4 regions of the Janthinobacterium sp. GW821-FHT03C10 genome follow, and region 1 is predicted to be linked to each of the others. Evidence: predicted binding sites of a transcription regulator. Region 1 holds the regulator's gene; each other region holds the start of a gene.
What was found. Region 1 encodes sigma-54, which starts transcription at its own class of promoters, with help from an activator protein. Its sites were predicted from a motif close to TGGCANGNAANCTGCTTT; they were not measured.
Positions count from the first base shown of each region.

Region 2: AC07VH_RS09100 (EDSAP-1 family PEP-CTERM protein) is a predicted target of sigma-54. The motif match lies at 2,199-2,216, and genes of this name have one in related genera.
Region 3: AC07VH_RS26460 (PEP-CTERM sorting domain-containing protein) is a predicted target of sigma-54. The motif match lies at 1,436-1,453, and genes of this name have one in related genera.
Region 4: AC07VH_RS02140 (circularly permuted type 2 ATP-grasp protein) is a predicted target of sigma-54. The motif match lies at 1,581-1,598, and genes of this name have one in related genera.

Region 1 is NZ_JBWKUN010000009.1:196,276-199,950, forward strand. Features, by position in the region: gene AC07VH_RS25895 (enoyl-CoA hydratase/isomerase family protein) at 1-512, opposite strand, end outside; gene hpf (ribosome hibernation-promoting factor, HPF/YfiA family) at 649-1,008, opposite strand; gene AC07VH_RS25905 (RNA polymerase factor sigma-54) at 1,078-2,556, opposite strand; gene lptB (LPS export ABC transporter ATP-binding protein) at 2,561-3,316, opposite strand; gene lptA (lipopolysaccharide transport periplasmic protein LptA) at 3,316-3,675, opposite strand, start outside.
Region 2 is NZ_JBWKUN010000002.1:283,805-287,479, reverse strand. Features, by position in the region: gene AC07VH_RS09110 (nitroreductase family protein) at 1-20, shown strand, start outside; gene AC07VH_RS09105 (EDSAP-1 family PEP-CTERM protein) at 40-1,032, opposite strand; gene AC07VH_RS09100 (EDSAP-1 family PEP-CTERM protein) at 1,145-2,125, opposite strand; gene AC07VH_RS09095 (nucleotide disphospho-sugar-binding domain-containing protein) at 2,314-3,522, opposite strand.
Region 3 is NZ_JBWKUN010000010.1:82,837-86,511, reverse strand. Features, by position in the region: gene AC07VH_RS26470 (tetratricopeptide repeat protein) at 1-739, shown strand, start outside; gene AC07VH_RS26465 (LOG family protein) at 751-1,296, shown strand; gene AC07VH_RS26460 (PEP-CTERM sorting domain-containing protein) at 1,642-2,238, shown strand; gene AC07VH_RS26455 (YgjP-like metallopeptidase domain-containing protein) at 2,376-2,888, opposite strand; gene AC07VH_RS26450 (KGG domain-containing protein) at 3,044-3,442, opposite strand; gene AC07VH_RS26445 (phasin family protein) at 3,491-3,675, opposite strand, start outside.
Region 4 is NZ_JBWKUN010000001.1:544,891-548,565, forward strand. Features, by position in the region: gene AC07VH_RS02135 (alpha-E domain-containing protein) at 1-82, opposite strand, end outside; gene AC07VH_RS02140 (circularly permuted type 2 ATP-grasp protein) at 76-1,545, opposite strand; gene AC07VH_RS02145 (sensor histidine kinase) at 1,720-2,847, opposite strand; gene AC07VH_RS02150 (hypothetical protein) at 2,931-3,675, opposite strand, start outside.

The DNA of each region.
Region 1 (3,675 bases):
AAGCCCAGGTACAGGCCCAGCCGGCCCGCCAGGCGGGAAAGAAAGTAACTGCCGCCCACGTCGGGGAACAGGCCGATATTGACTTCCGGCATGGCCATGCGCGTGCGGCCCGTGACGATGCGCAGGCGGTTGCCGGGCCCGGCTTGCGCCACGCCCATGCCGCCGCCCATCACCACGCCGTCCATCACGGCGATATACGGTTTCGGGTAGAAGTGAATCAGATGATTTAAAGCATATTCTTCCGTAAAGAAATCTTCCAGCTGGGCGCTGCCGCCTTGCGGCGTGGCCAGGCCCGCATCGTAAAAGAAACGGATGTCGCCGCCGGCGCACAGGGCTTTCTCGCTGCTGGAGCGGATCACGACGGCATCCACCTGCGGGTCGTCGCGCCAGGCCAGCAAGGCCGCGTTCAGGGCGCGCACCATCTCCAGCGACAGGGAATTCAAGGCTTTCGGGCGGTCGAGCACGATGTGCCCCGTGCGGTGGCGGATGGAAGTCTGGACGAAGTCGCTCATGGCAGGATGGAAAGAAGTGAAAGTGCCAACATTCTAGCGCCTGCGCGGGGAACATTGCGTTCGACAGGGACGGGCGCAAAAAAGGGCGCAATGTGCGCCCTTAGTTGATCACAACCGGTTGAAAGTCGCAGGCCGCTTAGGCGGCGGCGAATTCTTCTTCCGAGTTGTCTGGCAGATGCTTGATCGCCTCTTTACCGTGCCCTTGCACTTTGGTTTTGTATTTCATCACTTGCCTATCGAGCTTGTCGATCAGGGCATCGATCGCGGCATACAGGTCTTGCGCCAGGCTTTCCACATAGACGGTTTTGCCACTCAGACGCAGGTTGACTTCGGCCTTTTGACGTTTTTCTTTCTCTTTGAGGTTATCCACGGTCAGAATCACGGCGATATCGATGACTTGATCGAAATGACGTTTCACGCGCTCCAGCTTCGTTTGTACGTATTCACGGATGGCTGGTGTCACTTCGAGATGATGTCCGCTGATGGTGAGATTCATACACACTCCTAAAGATGATCGGGTTCGTGCGGTCCATCCTATCCGGCCCGCAGAGGAACCGAAAAAAACTTACAAACACTTACGCAGGCTCACTGGCGGAATTTTCAATGCTTCCCGGTATTTGGCAACAGTACGTCGCGCAATCACCATGCCTTGTTCCCCCAGCATGTCCGCAATCTTACTGTCGGATAAAGGATTTTTAGGGTCTTCTGCTCCTGTCAGTTGCACGATCAATGCCCGTATCGCCGTCGATGACGCTTCGCCCCCCGCTTCGGTGGCGACGTGGCTACCAAAGAAATATTTCAACTCGAACATGCCGTGCGGGGTCAGCATGTACTTTTGAGTTGTTACCCGCGAGATAGTACTCTCGTGTAAACCCAGTGTATCAGCTATTTCACGGAGCACAAGGGGGCGCATGGCAACGGCCCCATGCGAGAAAAAGTTCTTTTGCCTTTCTACTATCGCCTGCGCCACGCGCAGGATCGTGTCGAAGCGCTGGCGCATATTCTTGATCAGCCACTTGGCTTCCTGCAACTGTGCGCCCATGGCGCCCTCGCCCTTGCCCTGCTTGAGCAGGTTGGCGTACATGGCGTTGACGCGCAGGCGCGGCATGACGTCGTTGTTCAGGGTGACTTGCCAGCCATTGCGCGCGCGCTTGACGACGACGTCGGGCACCACATAGTCGGACACATCCGAGGCGAACACGGCGCCCGGGTGCGGATTGCACTGGCGAATCACCGTCTGCGCCTCGCGCAAGTCTTCCTCGTCGCAATCGAGGGCTTTCTTCAGCTTGTTGAAATCGCGCTGGGCAAACCAGGCCAGGTGCTTTTCCACGATGACGAGGGCCATGCGCCGCGTCACCATGGCGACGTGCGGCAAGCGCTTGATCTGCAGCGCCAGGCATTCGGACGCATTGCGCGCGCCCACGCCCGGCGGATCGAAACTTTGCAGCAGCGACAAGGCCGTGCGCATCTCGTCGGCGTCGATTTCCAGCTCTTCCGGCAGGCGCGCCAGGATGTCGTCGAGCGACTCTTCCAGATAGCCATTGTCGTCGAGCGCGTCGATGATCAGCTCGACCAGCGCGCGGTCGCGCAACTCGAGCACCGTCACGCGCATCTGCTCCATCAGGTGCTCGCGCAGGGTGCAGTGGTGGGCCTCCAATTGCGGACGGGAATCTTCGTCGTCGGGCGCCTTGCCCCGGCTCGCCTCGCTCCAGTCGCTGTCGCCGCCATCCGCGGCGGCCGCACCGTCGCCCCCCTCGCCGTCAAACGTTTCCGCTTCGGCCGGCGCTGCGGGCGCCTCCTGGCCTGGCGGCTGGGGCGGCGCTTCGGCCGGCGCGGCCGTGGAACTCAAGGCCCCGTCGGACAGCAGGCGCAGCGAACGGTCGAGCGGATCGTCGAGGCGCTCGAGCAAGGGATTGTCCGTCAGCAGCTGCTCGAGTTCCTGGTGCAATTCCAGGGTAGACAATTGCAACAGGCGTATCGATTGCTGCAACTGCGGCGTCAGTGCCAGATGCTGCGAAGTGCGCAGCTGCAATGATTGTTTCATTGGCTCACATGCGGAAGTGTTCGCCCAGATAGACCCGGCGTACCGACTCGTTGGCGATGATGTCGTCGGGGCGTCCCGACGCCAGCACCGAGCCCTGGTTGATGATGTAGGCACGGTCGCAAATACCCAGCGTCTCGCGCACATTATGATCGGTGATCAGCACGCCGATATTGCGCTCCTTCAAGAAGCGCACGATGCGCTGGATCTCGATGACGGCGATCGGATCGACGCCGGCGAAGGGCTCGTCGAGCAGCACGAAACGGGGATCGGTGGCCAGCGCGCGGGCGATTTCCACGCGGCGGCGCTCGCCGCCCGACAGGGACAGGGCCTGGTTCTCGCGCAGCTTTTCAATCTGCAGGTCGGCCAGCAGTTTATCCAGCCGTTCCTCGATCTCGGCCTTCTTCAGGGGGCGGCCTTCGACGGTCTGGATTTCCAGCACGGCACGGATATTGTCTTCCACCGTCAGCTTGCGGAACACGGACGCTTCCTGCGGCAGGTACGACAGGCCCATCTGCGCGCGGCGGTGGATGGGCAGGCTGGAAATGTCCACGCCGCTGATATCGATGCTGCCGCCATCGGACGGCACCAGGCCGACGATCATGTAGAACGACGTGGTCTTGCCGGCGCCGTTCGGACCCAGCAGCCCCACCACTTCGCCGCATTCGACTTGCAGCGACACGTCATGCACGACTTGCCGCTTGCCATAGGTTTTCTGCAGCCCGCGAACGATCAGGGTACTGCCGCAACGAGTATTGTCCATTATTTCGTTCCTGGCGCAGGCGTGGCCGGCGCTTTCTCCGCCGCGGGCGCCTTGGTCTTCGGCTGGATCACCATGCGCACGCTGCCGCCATCGGGGGTGCTGGTGCCGCTGTTGGAATTTTCCATCGCAAACACTTCCTTGCGGCTGTCATACGAGATGAAGGCGCCATTGGCCACGTCGGTCACTTTCGTGCCCTCCAGGCGCGTCAGCTTGGCCCTGGAAAACAGTTTCACCACTTCCGTCTTGTTGTCGTATTCCACGCGCTCCGCTTCGCCTTCGACCCACAGGTCGCCCGCGCCATCGCGCTTCTGGCGGAAGGTGGCCAGCTTGCCGGGATCGGCCCAGAAGGTAATGAACTG
Region 2 (3,675 bases), on a different contig from region 1:
CGCCCACGGCTGGGCCGTGAGGCGTGACTTCCTGCGCGGTCAGCGCCGCCGCCTTGGCGCCAGGGCCGCCAGCGCCGCCAGGCCCGCCGCCAGCAACGGCAGGGTGCCCGGTAGGGGCATCGGCGTGACCGCCGGCACATACGCCAGTTCGGAACTGTTCAGCATGTTCAACACCAGGGTATAGCTGCCCGCCACCAGGTTGTCCGTGACGGCGCCATACTGCCCGCCGCACGTCGTGCCGATGCCCGTGCCCGTGGGCGCGCCGCAGCCGCTGGGGTCGTACGTGAACATGCTGCCGCTGGTCAGCGGCGTTTGCGCGTATCCTGTGTTGAGGTTGGCGGCGTCGGCCAGTTCGGTGCCGCCCAGGATGCCGGAGCCCAGGCTGCCGTCGGGGGCCCAGTTGAAGACGATCTGGCCGTGTTCATCGATGATGGTAAACGTCATCGCCATATTCGTCGTGGCCGCCGAGCCCGTGCCGGCCAGGGCGTCCAGGTACAACTGCATGAAGGGCAGGGCCTGGAAGTCGAAGGCCAGGGTCGCGCCCGGTTGGCCGACGACGAAATTGACGGTCATCGCGGTGCTGGAACCGTTGCGTCCCGAGGCGTCGGCGCTGCCGCCGCCCGTGAGGAAGGTTTCCGCCGCATTCACGGTATGCGTGCTGGTCGAGCCCGGTGGAAAGGGCGGGATTTGCGAGGTGACGATCTGCGCCTCGCCGCGCGCATACGAGGCATTGCCCATGCCTTGCTGCGTAAAGTCGTTTTCTCCCTTGGTCACGGCGCCGCGTGTCGCTTGCGGCGCGTCGATCTCGTTGCTGCCGCCGTGGATGATGCTGCTGCCATTGAGCGTGGCGGTGGTGCGCGACAGGTCGATGTTGCTGAGCAGGGAGACAGACCCGGAGGGATTGCTGATGACCAGGCCAAAGACGCTGGTGTACGAATAGCCATAGGCGGCGGCGCTGGCAGTGCCGCTGCTGGCCAGCAACAGCAAGGCCAGCAGGGCCGTTGGCAAGCGGGTACAAGAAAATATAGTCATGAAAATCCTCATCTGCCGGTCGGCCGCGTTCGTTGTAAGGAAAACCGACAGGCCTGCCACATAAAAAAGGCGAGGAGATTCCCTCGCCTGTAAATCCCCCCTGTTGCCTGGTTCAGGCGGCAAGCTTGCGGCGGCGGGCATAGCCCAGGCCAGCCAGGCCCAGACCCAGCAGTGCCAAAGTGCCAGGTTCCGGCACCGCCTGTTTCACCAGGTCCACGCTTTCCACCGCATTCAAGGTCAAGGTGTAGTTGCCGGCCGTTAAAGCATTGCTGACGGAACTGAAGTTGCTACCGCAGCCCGTACCCACGCCCGTGCCCGTGGGTGTGCCGCAGCCGGAAGGGTCGTAGGTGAACAGGTTGCCGCGCGTCAGGAAATTGGTCGCCAGGCTGGTGTTCAGGTTGGCGCCATCGGTGTTTTCCGTGCCGCCGAAGATGCCCGAGCCGACCACGCCATCGGGTGTCCAGTTGAACACCGTCAGGCCGGCTGCGTCCGTGATGGTGAAGGTGACGACCAGGTTGGCCGTGGCGGTGGACAGCACGCCCACTGTGCTTTGCAGGAATACCTGCATGAAGGGCGATGCCAGGAAGTCAAAGCTCAGCGTCGCCGTGGGGGAGCCGACGACGAAATCGACGGAGAAGCCCGTGGTCGAACCGTTGCGCCCGGACGCATCGGCCGTGCCGGCAGGCCCGTCCAGGTGGGCTTCGGCCACGTTCACCGCCTGCGTGGAGGTGGAGCCGGGCGGGAACGAGGGGAACTGCGTGCTGACGATCTGCGCGTCGCCGCGCGAAAAGTTGCCGCTGGGACCTTGCTGTGTGAAGTCGTTCTCGCCCTTGGTCACGGCGCCGACGTTGGCGCGCGGCGCGTCGAGCGAGCCGGCGCCGCCATTGATGACGCTCACACCGTTCAGGGTAGCCGTGCTGCGCGAGATGGTGGTGCTGTTGGCCACAGTGATCTGGCCCGTCGGCACGCCGATCGTCAGGCCGAAGATGTTGTTGTAGGAATAGCCGTAGGCGCCCGCTTGTGCGCTACCGGCCGCGCACAGCATGGCCAGTGTCGCTGCCGCCGGGAGCAGTTTCAGTTTAGAAAGTTTCATGTCATTCACCTCGTGGTTGAGTGAGTCTGGAAGTCTTGCCTGAGTCCTGTCGGCAGGTGCTCATGGCCAGACTTAAGCGACTTCCATGCCAACGCATGAGGTTCTTTTGAAATCAAGGACTTGGCGTGCTTTTGTTGACGCAGTGCAGGTGTTGCCGGACGCGTTGTAAGAAAAACCGACGCTGCCGCTCAAGGCTGCTCGTCTTGCGGCAAGGAGCCCAGCAGGGCGTGCAGGTGGGACAGCAGGCGTTGTCCTGGCACATAGTCGCGCATGGCCGTGGCCAGCTGGCGCGCCGCCAGCCTGGCGCGGCCATCGTCGAGCATGCGCGTGGCGGCATGGCGCAGGGTGGTTTCCTGGAAGCGGTCGGCGCGCAGCAGCAGGCCGGCGCCGGCGCCGGCGATGCCGTGCATGTTGAGGAATTGATCGAGGTTGCCGGCGATGCCGATGACGGGCACGCCTGCCGTCAGCGCCTGCTGGCTGGTGGGGCTGCCGCCGTTGCAGATCACCAGGCTGGCGCGGCGGGCGGCCGCGTCGCCCGGCAAAAAGGGGGCGACATAGGCATTCGGCGGCACGGCATCGACGCGGATGGTGCCGGCCGTGGCCGCCAGCACGGTGACGGGCAGGGGCGCCAGCGCGCGCAGCACGCGCGGCAGCAGCTGCCCCTGGCCCGAGCTGCCGAGGGTGACATAGATGATCGGGCGTCCGCTGCTCAGTTCAGGGCGCTGCCACCAGGGCGGCAAGTCGAGCGGCGGCGCCCAGATGACGGGGCCCAGGTAGTCGTGCGTGGACGGCATGCCGTGCGGCGGGAACAGTTGCGGAATATCCGCGTACAAGGTGCGGTCGGCATCCGTGTAGATGCGCCGCAGGTCGCCGCCCAGCGAGGGCAAGCCATGGCGGCGGCGCACGCGGTTCAGGGGCACGGCATGCGAGGCGAAGGCCAGCGGCCGGATCAGGCGGAACAGGGGATCGGCCAGCCAGATGGGCAGCATGCCGGTCAGGGGCAGGCTGGGCACCGTGTAGTGCTGGCGCACCCAGGGACTCCAGTAGGCGTTGCTGATGGTAATGTAGGGAATGCGCTGCAGGCGCGCGCTGACGGACAGCGACAGGCGGAAGTCGCCGATCACGAGATCGGGCTGGACGGCATTGAGCAGGCGCAAATCGTCTTCCACGTACGCGTGCAGGGTGCTTTCCGTGTAGACGGGCTTGCCGTGGGCCAGCGCTTGAAGGAATTGCAGCGACGAAATGCTGTCGATGCGCCAGCGCCGGAAAGGGACTTGCTTGAAACAAAAGTCATAGCCGTCGGCGCAGGCAAAATGCACCTCATAGGCGTCCTCGTCCAGGCCCTGGGCCAGGCTCAGGGGGCGGCCAACATGGGCCAGGGTCACTGCCTCGGCCATGAATAAGATTTTCTTGCGCGCCATCGTGTGGGGATCGCTTGAACTCTACCGTAGGGGATGCTCTCCAATTGGAGCGGCGCCGCGCCGTTTAGTTCCCGAGGCATGCCACAGGCGGGCGCCGGGCATTTGCCGCATCGGCTACAGTGGGACAAA
Region 3 (3,675 bases), on a different contig from region 1:
ATATGTCTACACGCCGCAATCCCTGGAAGCGGCCTGGTCGCGCCTGCATGCGGGCGACGTGGAACCGTTTCCCACGCACCCGGCGCTGCTGCAGGCCTGGCTGGCCTTCCATGCGGGCGACTTCGAGCGTGCCGTGAAGCTGGGCCTGGCCGTCGGCGTGCCCGGCTATGCGGTCGCGCACAAGGCCACCTGCATCTATGCCACGCACCTGGAAGTGGACGACAGCCAGAAACTCGACATGTACGAAGAAGTGGCCGAGCGCTGCGAGCGCCAGCAGAGCGAGCAGCCGGACAATCCGGCCGGCTACTACTGGCATGCCTACAGCCTGGGCCGCTACGCGCTGGGCACGTCCGTCGTCAAGGCCCTGGCGCAGGGCATGGGGGCGCGCGTGCGCAACAGCCTGGACCGCACGATGACGGTGGCGCCCATGCATGCGGAAGCGCATATCGCGTTTGGGATTTATCATACGGAAATTATCGACAAGGTCGGCGCCATGATCGGCAGCCTGACCTACGGCGCCAACAAGGAAGACGGCTACCAGCACTTCAAGACGGCGCTGGCCCTGACGCCCCATTCGGCGCTGGCGCACAGCGAATATGCGCGCGCGTTGAATATGCTCGATGGAAAGAAAAAGCTGGCGGAAGCGCTGGCCCTGTATGAAAAGGCGGCCCAGTGCGTGGCACTGGACGCCAAGGAACGCCTCGAGGTCGAGGCGGCGATCGATGAATTGAAAGGCTAGGGATTACTGTGATCAAGGCTTTATGTGTGTACTGTGGCGCCAACGCGGGCGTCTCGCCGGACTATGCCGTGGCGGCGCGCGAACTGGCGCGCGTGCTGGTGGCGGAAAATATCTCGCTCGTGTATGGCGGCGGCAAGGTGGGTTTGATGGGCGTGATCGCCGATGAAGTACTGCGCCTGGGCGGCGAGGTGACGGGCGTGATTCCCACCCAGCTGGTGGAGCGCGAAGTGGGCCACATGGGCTTGACGCGCCAGTTCATCGTGAAGGATATGCATGAGCGCAAGGCGATGATGGCCAGCCTGTCCGATGCCTTCATCGCCATGCCCGGCGGCTATGGCACGCTGGAAGAGCTGTTCGAGATGCTCACGTGGGCCCAGCTGGGCTTGCACGCCAAGCCCATCGGCTTGCTCAATGTCGACCGTTTTTATGACGGCTTGATCGCCTTTGTGCAAAACGGCAAGGAGCAGGGCTTCATCCGCCCGCAGCACGCGGCGTTCCTGAATGCCGACGCCGATCCTGCAGCGCTGGTGCTGCGTCTGAAGGAGTGTGCGCCGTAATTCCGTTTTTGCCTGGCACCGCGATCCTTGCCGGCCAACTAGTTTTCCTGCCGCTTGAAGAAGGCCATGCGCACTGCATGGCTTTTTTATTTCCGCACGGGAAAACTGATCGGGCTTGGTGATTTAATTAATAAAAATATGGCAAAAAAATTACTATGTTGGCATGTTTTTTTGAAAATGAAGATGCTTTTCAGGCATGGGTGTGGTCTACTGGCAGGGTTCAAAAGTTAGGAATATCGGACACCGACGAGCGTTGTACAGACTCCCCAAAAAAGGTGCCGACCCGTTTCAAGTTGCCACAGCCACGCTACTTCATCATCTCGAAAGGATGCTATTTTGAAACCTATGACCCTCTTGCGAGCGACCGCTGTCGCCGCCATTCTCGCCGCCTCCGCTGGTGCCCAGGCACAGACCACCACGATCACCTTCGATCCGCTGGAGCAAGCCGGCTACTTTGCTTCCACCTTCAAATCCTATTCCGAAGGCGGCTACAATTTCGACAGCAGCTGGTTAGGCTTGCTGAGTTCGGCACACCAGGACAGTTTCGCCTATGCCGGCTCGGCCGGTCTCGGTGCGACGCCCCTGTCGACGACCACCCTGAGCCGTGCCGATGGCGCCGCATTCTCGCTGAGCTCGATCAGCCTGGCCGACTTCGTCAGCTTGCCCGGTTCCTTTGACGTGACCTTCGTCGGCCACCAGGTGGGCGGCGGCACGGTGACCCAGACCTTCACCCTCGGTGGCGGCCACACCTTCGCCGACTACACGTTCACGGGTTTCAGCAATCTGCTGTCGGCCACGTGGCGCGAAGGCGCCTTGCACACCTTCCAGGTCGATAATATCGCCGCCACTGTCAGCGCCGTGCCGGAACCGGCGACCTATGGCATGCTGCTGGGCGGGCTGGGCCTGCTGGGCTTCATGCTTCGCCGCAAGAACGCCGCCTGAGCCTGAACATGGCGCCGGCCATGCCGACGCATCAGGAAAAATGCCGCCCTGTGTATGCCGGGCGGCATTTTTACGTGGACGTCATGACCAGGACGTCATGACCAGGACTTCACGAACAGGATTTCACGACCAGGATTTCACGACCACAGGCGCTGGCCAGACAGGTCGAGCTGGGTCAGGTACAGGCGCACGTCGAATTCGTACTGGTGGTATTGCGGTTCCATATATGTGCACAGCTTGTAGAAGGCCTTGTCGTGCTGTTTTTCCTTGACGTGCGCCAGTTCGTGCACGGCGATCATGCGCAGGAATTCCAGCGGCACTTCCTTGAACATGGTGGCCACGCGGATTTCATGCTTGGCCTTGAGCTTGCCTCCCTGCACGCGCGAAATCGAGGTGTGCAGGCCCAGCGCATGCTGGATCACGTGGATCTTGCTGTCGAACGCCACTTTGTTGATGGGCTCGGCATTACGCAGGAATTCATTCTTCAAGTCCTGCACATACTGGTACAGCGATTTGTCGTTGCGCACGTCGTGCGCGTTCGGATAGCGTTTTAACAGGACCTCGCCCAGTTTGTCTTGGGCGATCAGTTGCTGCACTTGCGCTTGCGTTTGTTCGGAATAGGCGCTCAGGTATTTCAGGGATGGCTGCATGCGGGGAAGGGCGGGGCGGGGCGCGGCGGTGTCGGTAAGGCGAGAATGTACCATACCGCCGTGCCCGGCGCTGCGCCATCCCCTGCACGGGGCCGCCAAGCCCCGTGCCTTCCTGCGCCTTGTGCGTCAAGCCGCGCTGGGCCCTGCCTGCCCCGTCAGCCCTTGTCGTCCTCGTCCTTGCCGCCCTGCCGGCCGGTGCGGCCCTGCTCGCTGCCGCCGCTGCGCGCCGCCGTGCTGCTGCGGTTTTCATTGGCGCGCTGGGCCGATTGCCGGCTTTCGCCGCCTTTCCTGCCGATTTCCGCCATGTGTTCGCGGTTGCGGCTGACGGCTTCGCCGCCTTTCTGCCCGGCCCGGCGTGCTTCTTCCGAGTCGAATTCATGCGCCGTGCCCTTTTGATGGGCTGCCTGGCCGCCCTTGCTGGCAATTTCGCGTTGCTGTTCCTCATTCATGGCGGCGAAACCGCGCTTGCTCGTGCCTTTGGCGCTGCCCGATTCGCCGGCCTTCTGGCTGCTGCCAGCGCCTTTGCCCTGTTCATTACCTTGATTGCTAGCCATGTCGCTCTCCTTGCTGTCGAGTGGGGGTCAAGTGGTCTATGCAGGCGCTCAACGCGCCTGATCGGATTGCCTGTTGGTATCGTGGCTGCGGCCCGCGCCGTCGCGGTGGCCCGTGGCGTGCATTTTTTCGATCATTTCACGCTGGCGCTGCGTGGCTTTTTCCGTTTCCTCCGCCGTCTTGCGCACCACTTCGTCAGCGAAGGCCACGGCCGTGCGGCTCGTTTCGGGCAAGT
Region 4 (3,675 bases), on a different contig from region 1:
CGTCCAGCATGCGCGCCGTGTTTTCCGCCCGCTCCGTGTAGCGGGCCATCCAGAACAAATGATCGGCAGTGCGGCTCAGCATGTTTTCTCTCCTGCAAAAGCTGCTTTTTCTTCTGATAATGTGGCTTCCAGTACCCAGGTATCCTTGGTGCCGCCCCCCTGCGAGGAATTGACCACCAGCGAGCCTTCGCCCAGCGCCACGCGGGTCAGGCCGCCCGGCACCATGGAAATCGTCTTGCCCGACAGCACGAACGGACGCAGGTCGATGTGGCGCGGCGCGATGCCGGCCTCGACATACGTGGGGCAGGCGGACAGGGCCAAGGTCGGCTGGGCGATGTAGCCGCCCGGATTGGCCAGCAGGCGCTGGCGGAAATCCTCGATCTGCGCCAGGCTCGACGCCGGCCCCACCAGCATGCCGTAGCCGCCCGCGCCGTGCACTTCCTTGACCACCAGTTTCGCCAGGTTCGCCAGCACGTAGGACAGGTCGGCCGCCTTGCGGCACTGGTACGTGGGCACGTTGTTGAGGATCGGTTCCTGCGACAGGTAGAACTTGATCATGTCGGGCACGAAAGGGTAGATCGACTTGTCGTCGGCCACGCCCGTGCCGATGGCGTTGGCCAAGGTGACCCGTCCCGCGCGGTAGACGGACAGCAGGCCCGGCACGCCCAGCGAGGAATCGGAGCGGAAGGCCAGCGGATCGAGGAAATCGTCGTCGACCCTGCGGTAGATGACGTCGACGCGCCTGGGCCCGCGCGTGGTGCGCATGTAGACGGAATTGTCGTTGACAAACAAATCCTTGCCTTCGACCAGTTCCACGCCCATTTGCTGGGCCAGGAAAGCGTGCTCGAAGTAGGCGGAGTTGTACATGCCGGGCGTCATGACGACGACCGTCGGGTCGTCCACGCCCATGGGCGCGACGGAGCGCAGGTTGTCGAGCAGCATGTCCGGGTAATGGTCGACGGGGGCGATGCGGTTGCGCGCGAACAGTTCCGGAAACAATCGCATCATCATCTTGCGGTCTTCCAGCATGTAGGACACGCCGGATGGCACCCGCAGATTGTCTTCCAGCACATAGAATTCGCCCTGGCCCGCGCGCACGATGTCGACGCCGGCGATGTGCGCATAGATGTCGGAGGCGACGGCGATGCCCTGCATTTCCGGGCGGTACTGGGCATTCTTGTAGATTTGCTCGGCCGGAATGATGCCCGCCTTGATGATGTTTTGTTCATGATAAATATCATGGATAAACATGTTCAAGGCTTGCACGCGCTGCACCAGGCCCGTCTGCATCTGCGCCCATTCCGTGGCGGGGATGATGCGGGGGATGGTGTCGAACGGAATCAGGCGTTCCGTGCCGGCATCGTCGCCGTAGACGGCAAACGTGATGCCGACGCGGCGGAACGTCAGGTCGGCTTCTGCCCGCTTGCGGGCGATGGTTTCGGGCGATTGCTGTTCCAGCCAGTTGTTGAATTCACGATAGTGTTCACGTACCTTGCTGTCCGTACCCACTTCATCTGCAGTCATTTCATTGAAAAAATTTGCCATGTTGTGATTTCCCTTGAGCCGTGTCTGACTATAGCTCAGCAGGAAGCGTGCCAATGCCGCACACCCGAAAGTATGTAAAGAATGACCATTATTGTGGCGTAAAACCGTCATTTGCACCGATTTGGTGCACTACGGCATCGATTTTGCCGGCAGATGGGGCGCAGGCAGCCGAGATCAGGCGTCCGGCGTGACAAAGGGCCGGCAGTCGACGGGCAGGTCGATGGTGAACGTGGTGCCCGTTTCCGGCGCGCTGTCGACCAGCGCGCTGCCGCCATGGCTTTCCGCCACGTTTTGCACGAAGGGCAGGCCGATGCCCCAGCCGGGCGCGCTGCCTTCGTGCTCGCGGCGCAGGTATTCGAAGATGCGCTGCGTCTGGTCTTGCGCGATGTTGCTGCCCGTGTTGTGCACGCTCAAGATCATGCGTTCGCGTAAATTGTCGATATGAATATGGATGGGACCGGCGTCGCCATACTTGACGGCATTGCCCACGAGGTTATCCAGGGCACGGCGCAGGGAATTTTCGCACCACCAGCCCGTCACGGAGGTGCCGCTGACCACGCACTTGCCCGGATGGCCGATATTGACGCTGTCGGCGACTTGCCGCGCCAGCGGCAAGACGTCGAAGCGCCGCAGGACCAGCGGCAGCTTTTGACCCCGGTGATAGCTGAGCGTATCGAGCAATTCCTGGATCATGACGTCGAGGCGCTTGCCGTGCTCGAGAATTTTCAGCGCCAGCGCCGCCACGTCCGGCTGTTGCGCGCGCCGCTGCAGCAGCTGCGCACTGTTGAGCATGACGGACAGGGGATTGCGCATGTCGTGCGACAGCCCGGCGGCGACGCGGCGCTGAAAGCTTGCGTGCATGGCGGTAAATTCCAGGATGGCTTCGCGGATGCCCGTATCGATCGAGGCATTGATCACCTTCCAGTCCTTGCGCCGCAGGGGCACGCCCGCCTCCAGCGCGGCGGCGGCGAAGCAGTCGCGGAAAATCTGGTATTCCTGGATCACCTGTTCCGGGCCATAGCTGGTCATGCGCGCCCGTTCATTGCCGTGCACGGCGGGAGCGTTGGTGTTGCTGGTGGCGTCGTCGCGCGGGTAGCCTGGCGTGAGCGCTTCGGCCAGGTTGTCGAAGAAGGCGGGCAAGGTGTTGATGAGGATGGGCGTGAGCAAGGCGTCGGCGCCGCGCACCTTGGCGCGCACCTCGTGTTCCCACTGCGTCAGCACGGCATCGCGCATGCTGAAGATGCGCCGCGTGCGCGCGGGCATGTCCAGCGCGTGCATTTTCTGGTCAGAGGCATAGGTCATCACGGCTCCCCATCGGCATCCCGGCATCCGCGCGATGCAAGGCGGGAGCTAAAGTATCCTCCAAATCGGCGCGCAGGTGGTGTTCAATTCGGCGCGCGGGCACCCGTCATGACGGCGCTCAAATGGCTGAGGGCGGCATCCCATTGCTCCAGCGAAAAATTCTGCGGATCGTCATGACCGTTCGCATAGCCCGTATCGAGCACGGCGTGGAAGGCGGGGATCAGCCACGTGCCCTTGCGCACGCTGGCGGCGATGTAGAGCAGGGCCAGGCGCTCGTATTGCGCGGGAGTGAAGCCGGGATCGGGCGCCAGCCCGTCGTTGCCCTTGCCGCCGCCGGGCACGGAATGGCGCGGCTGCACCAGTTCCACGTGCAGGAACAGGCCCGTCAGCGACGGCTTGTCCTTTTCCAGCTTGCTGGCATAGCTTGCCGTGCCAAAGTCGCGCACGGCCAGGGAATCGCCCAGGCGGTTCACGTAGACATGGCCTTTCGGACCGCCGCCCAGCGCGGGGTTACGTAGAGTGAAATCGTTGAAATCCCAGCTGGCGTCGTTGATGTGGGCGGGAATGGTTTCTAGCAAGAAATTCGGGTAGCTGGTGTCGTGGATGACGAAATAGCGGGCCATCGGCGCGGCCAGCCGGCCCACGGCGCGCGACAGCGGTGCATCGACGGCACCGCCCGCGTCCGCCTCGGCGATATCATGCTGCGCCAGCCAGGCGCGCAGGGCGACGGGGGCGATGTCCGTGCGCTGGCCGACGCGGGTGGCAAGAAAGGCCGGCAGCGGCGCGCTGTCGCCCAGGCGCGCATACAGTTTCACGGGGCGCAGCAGA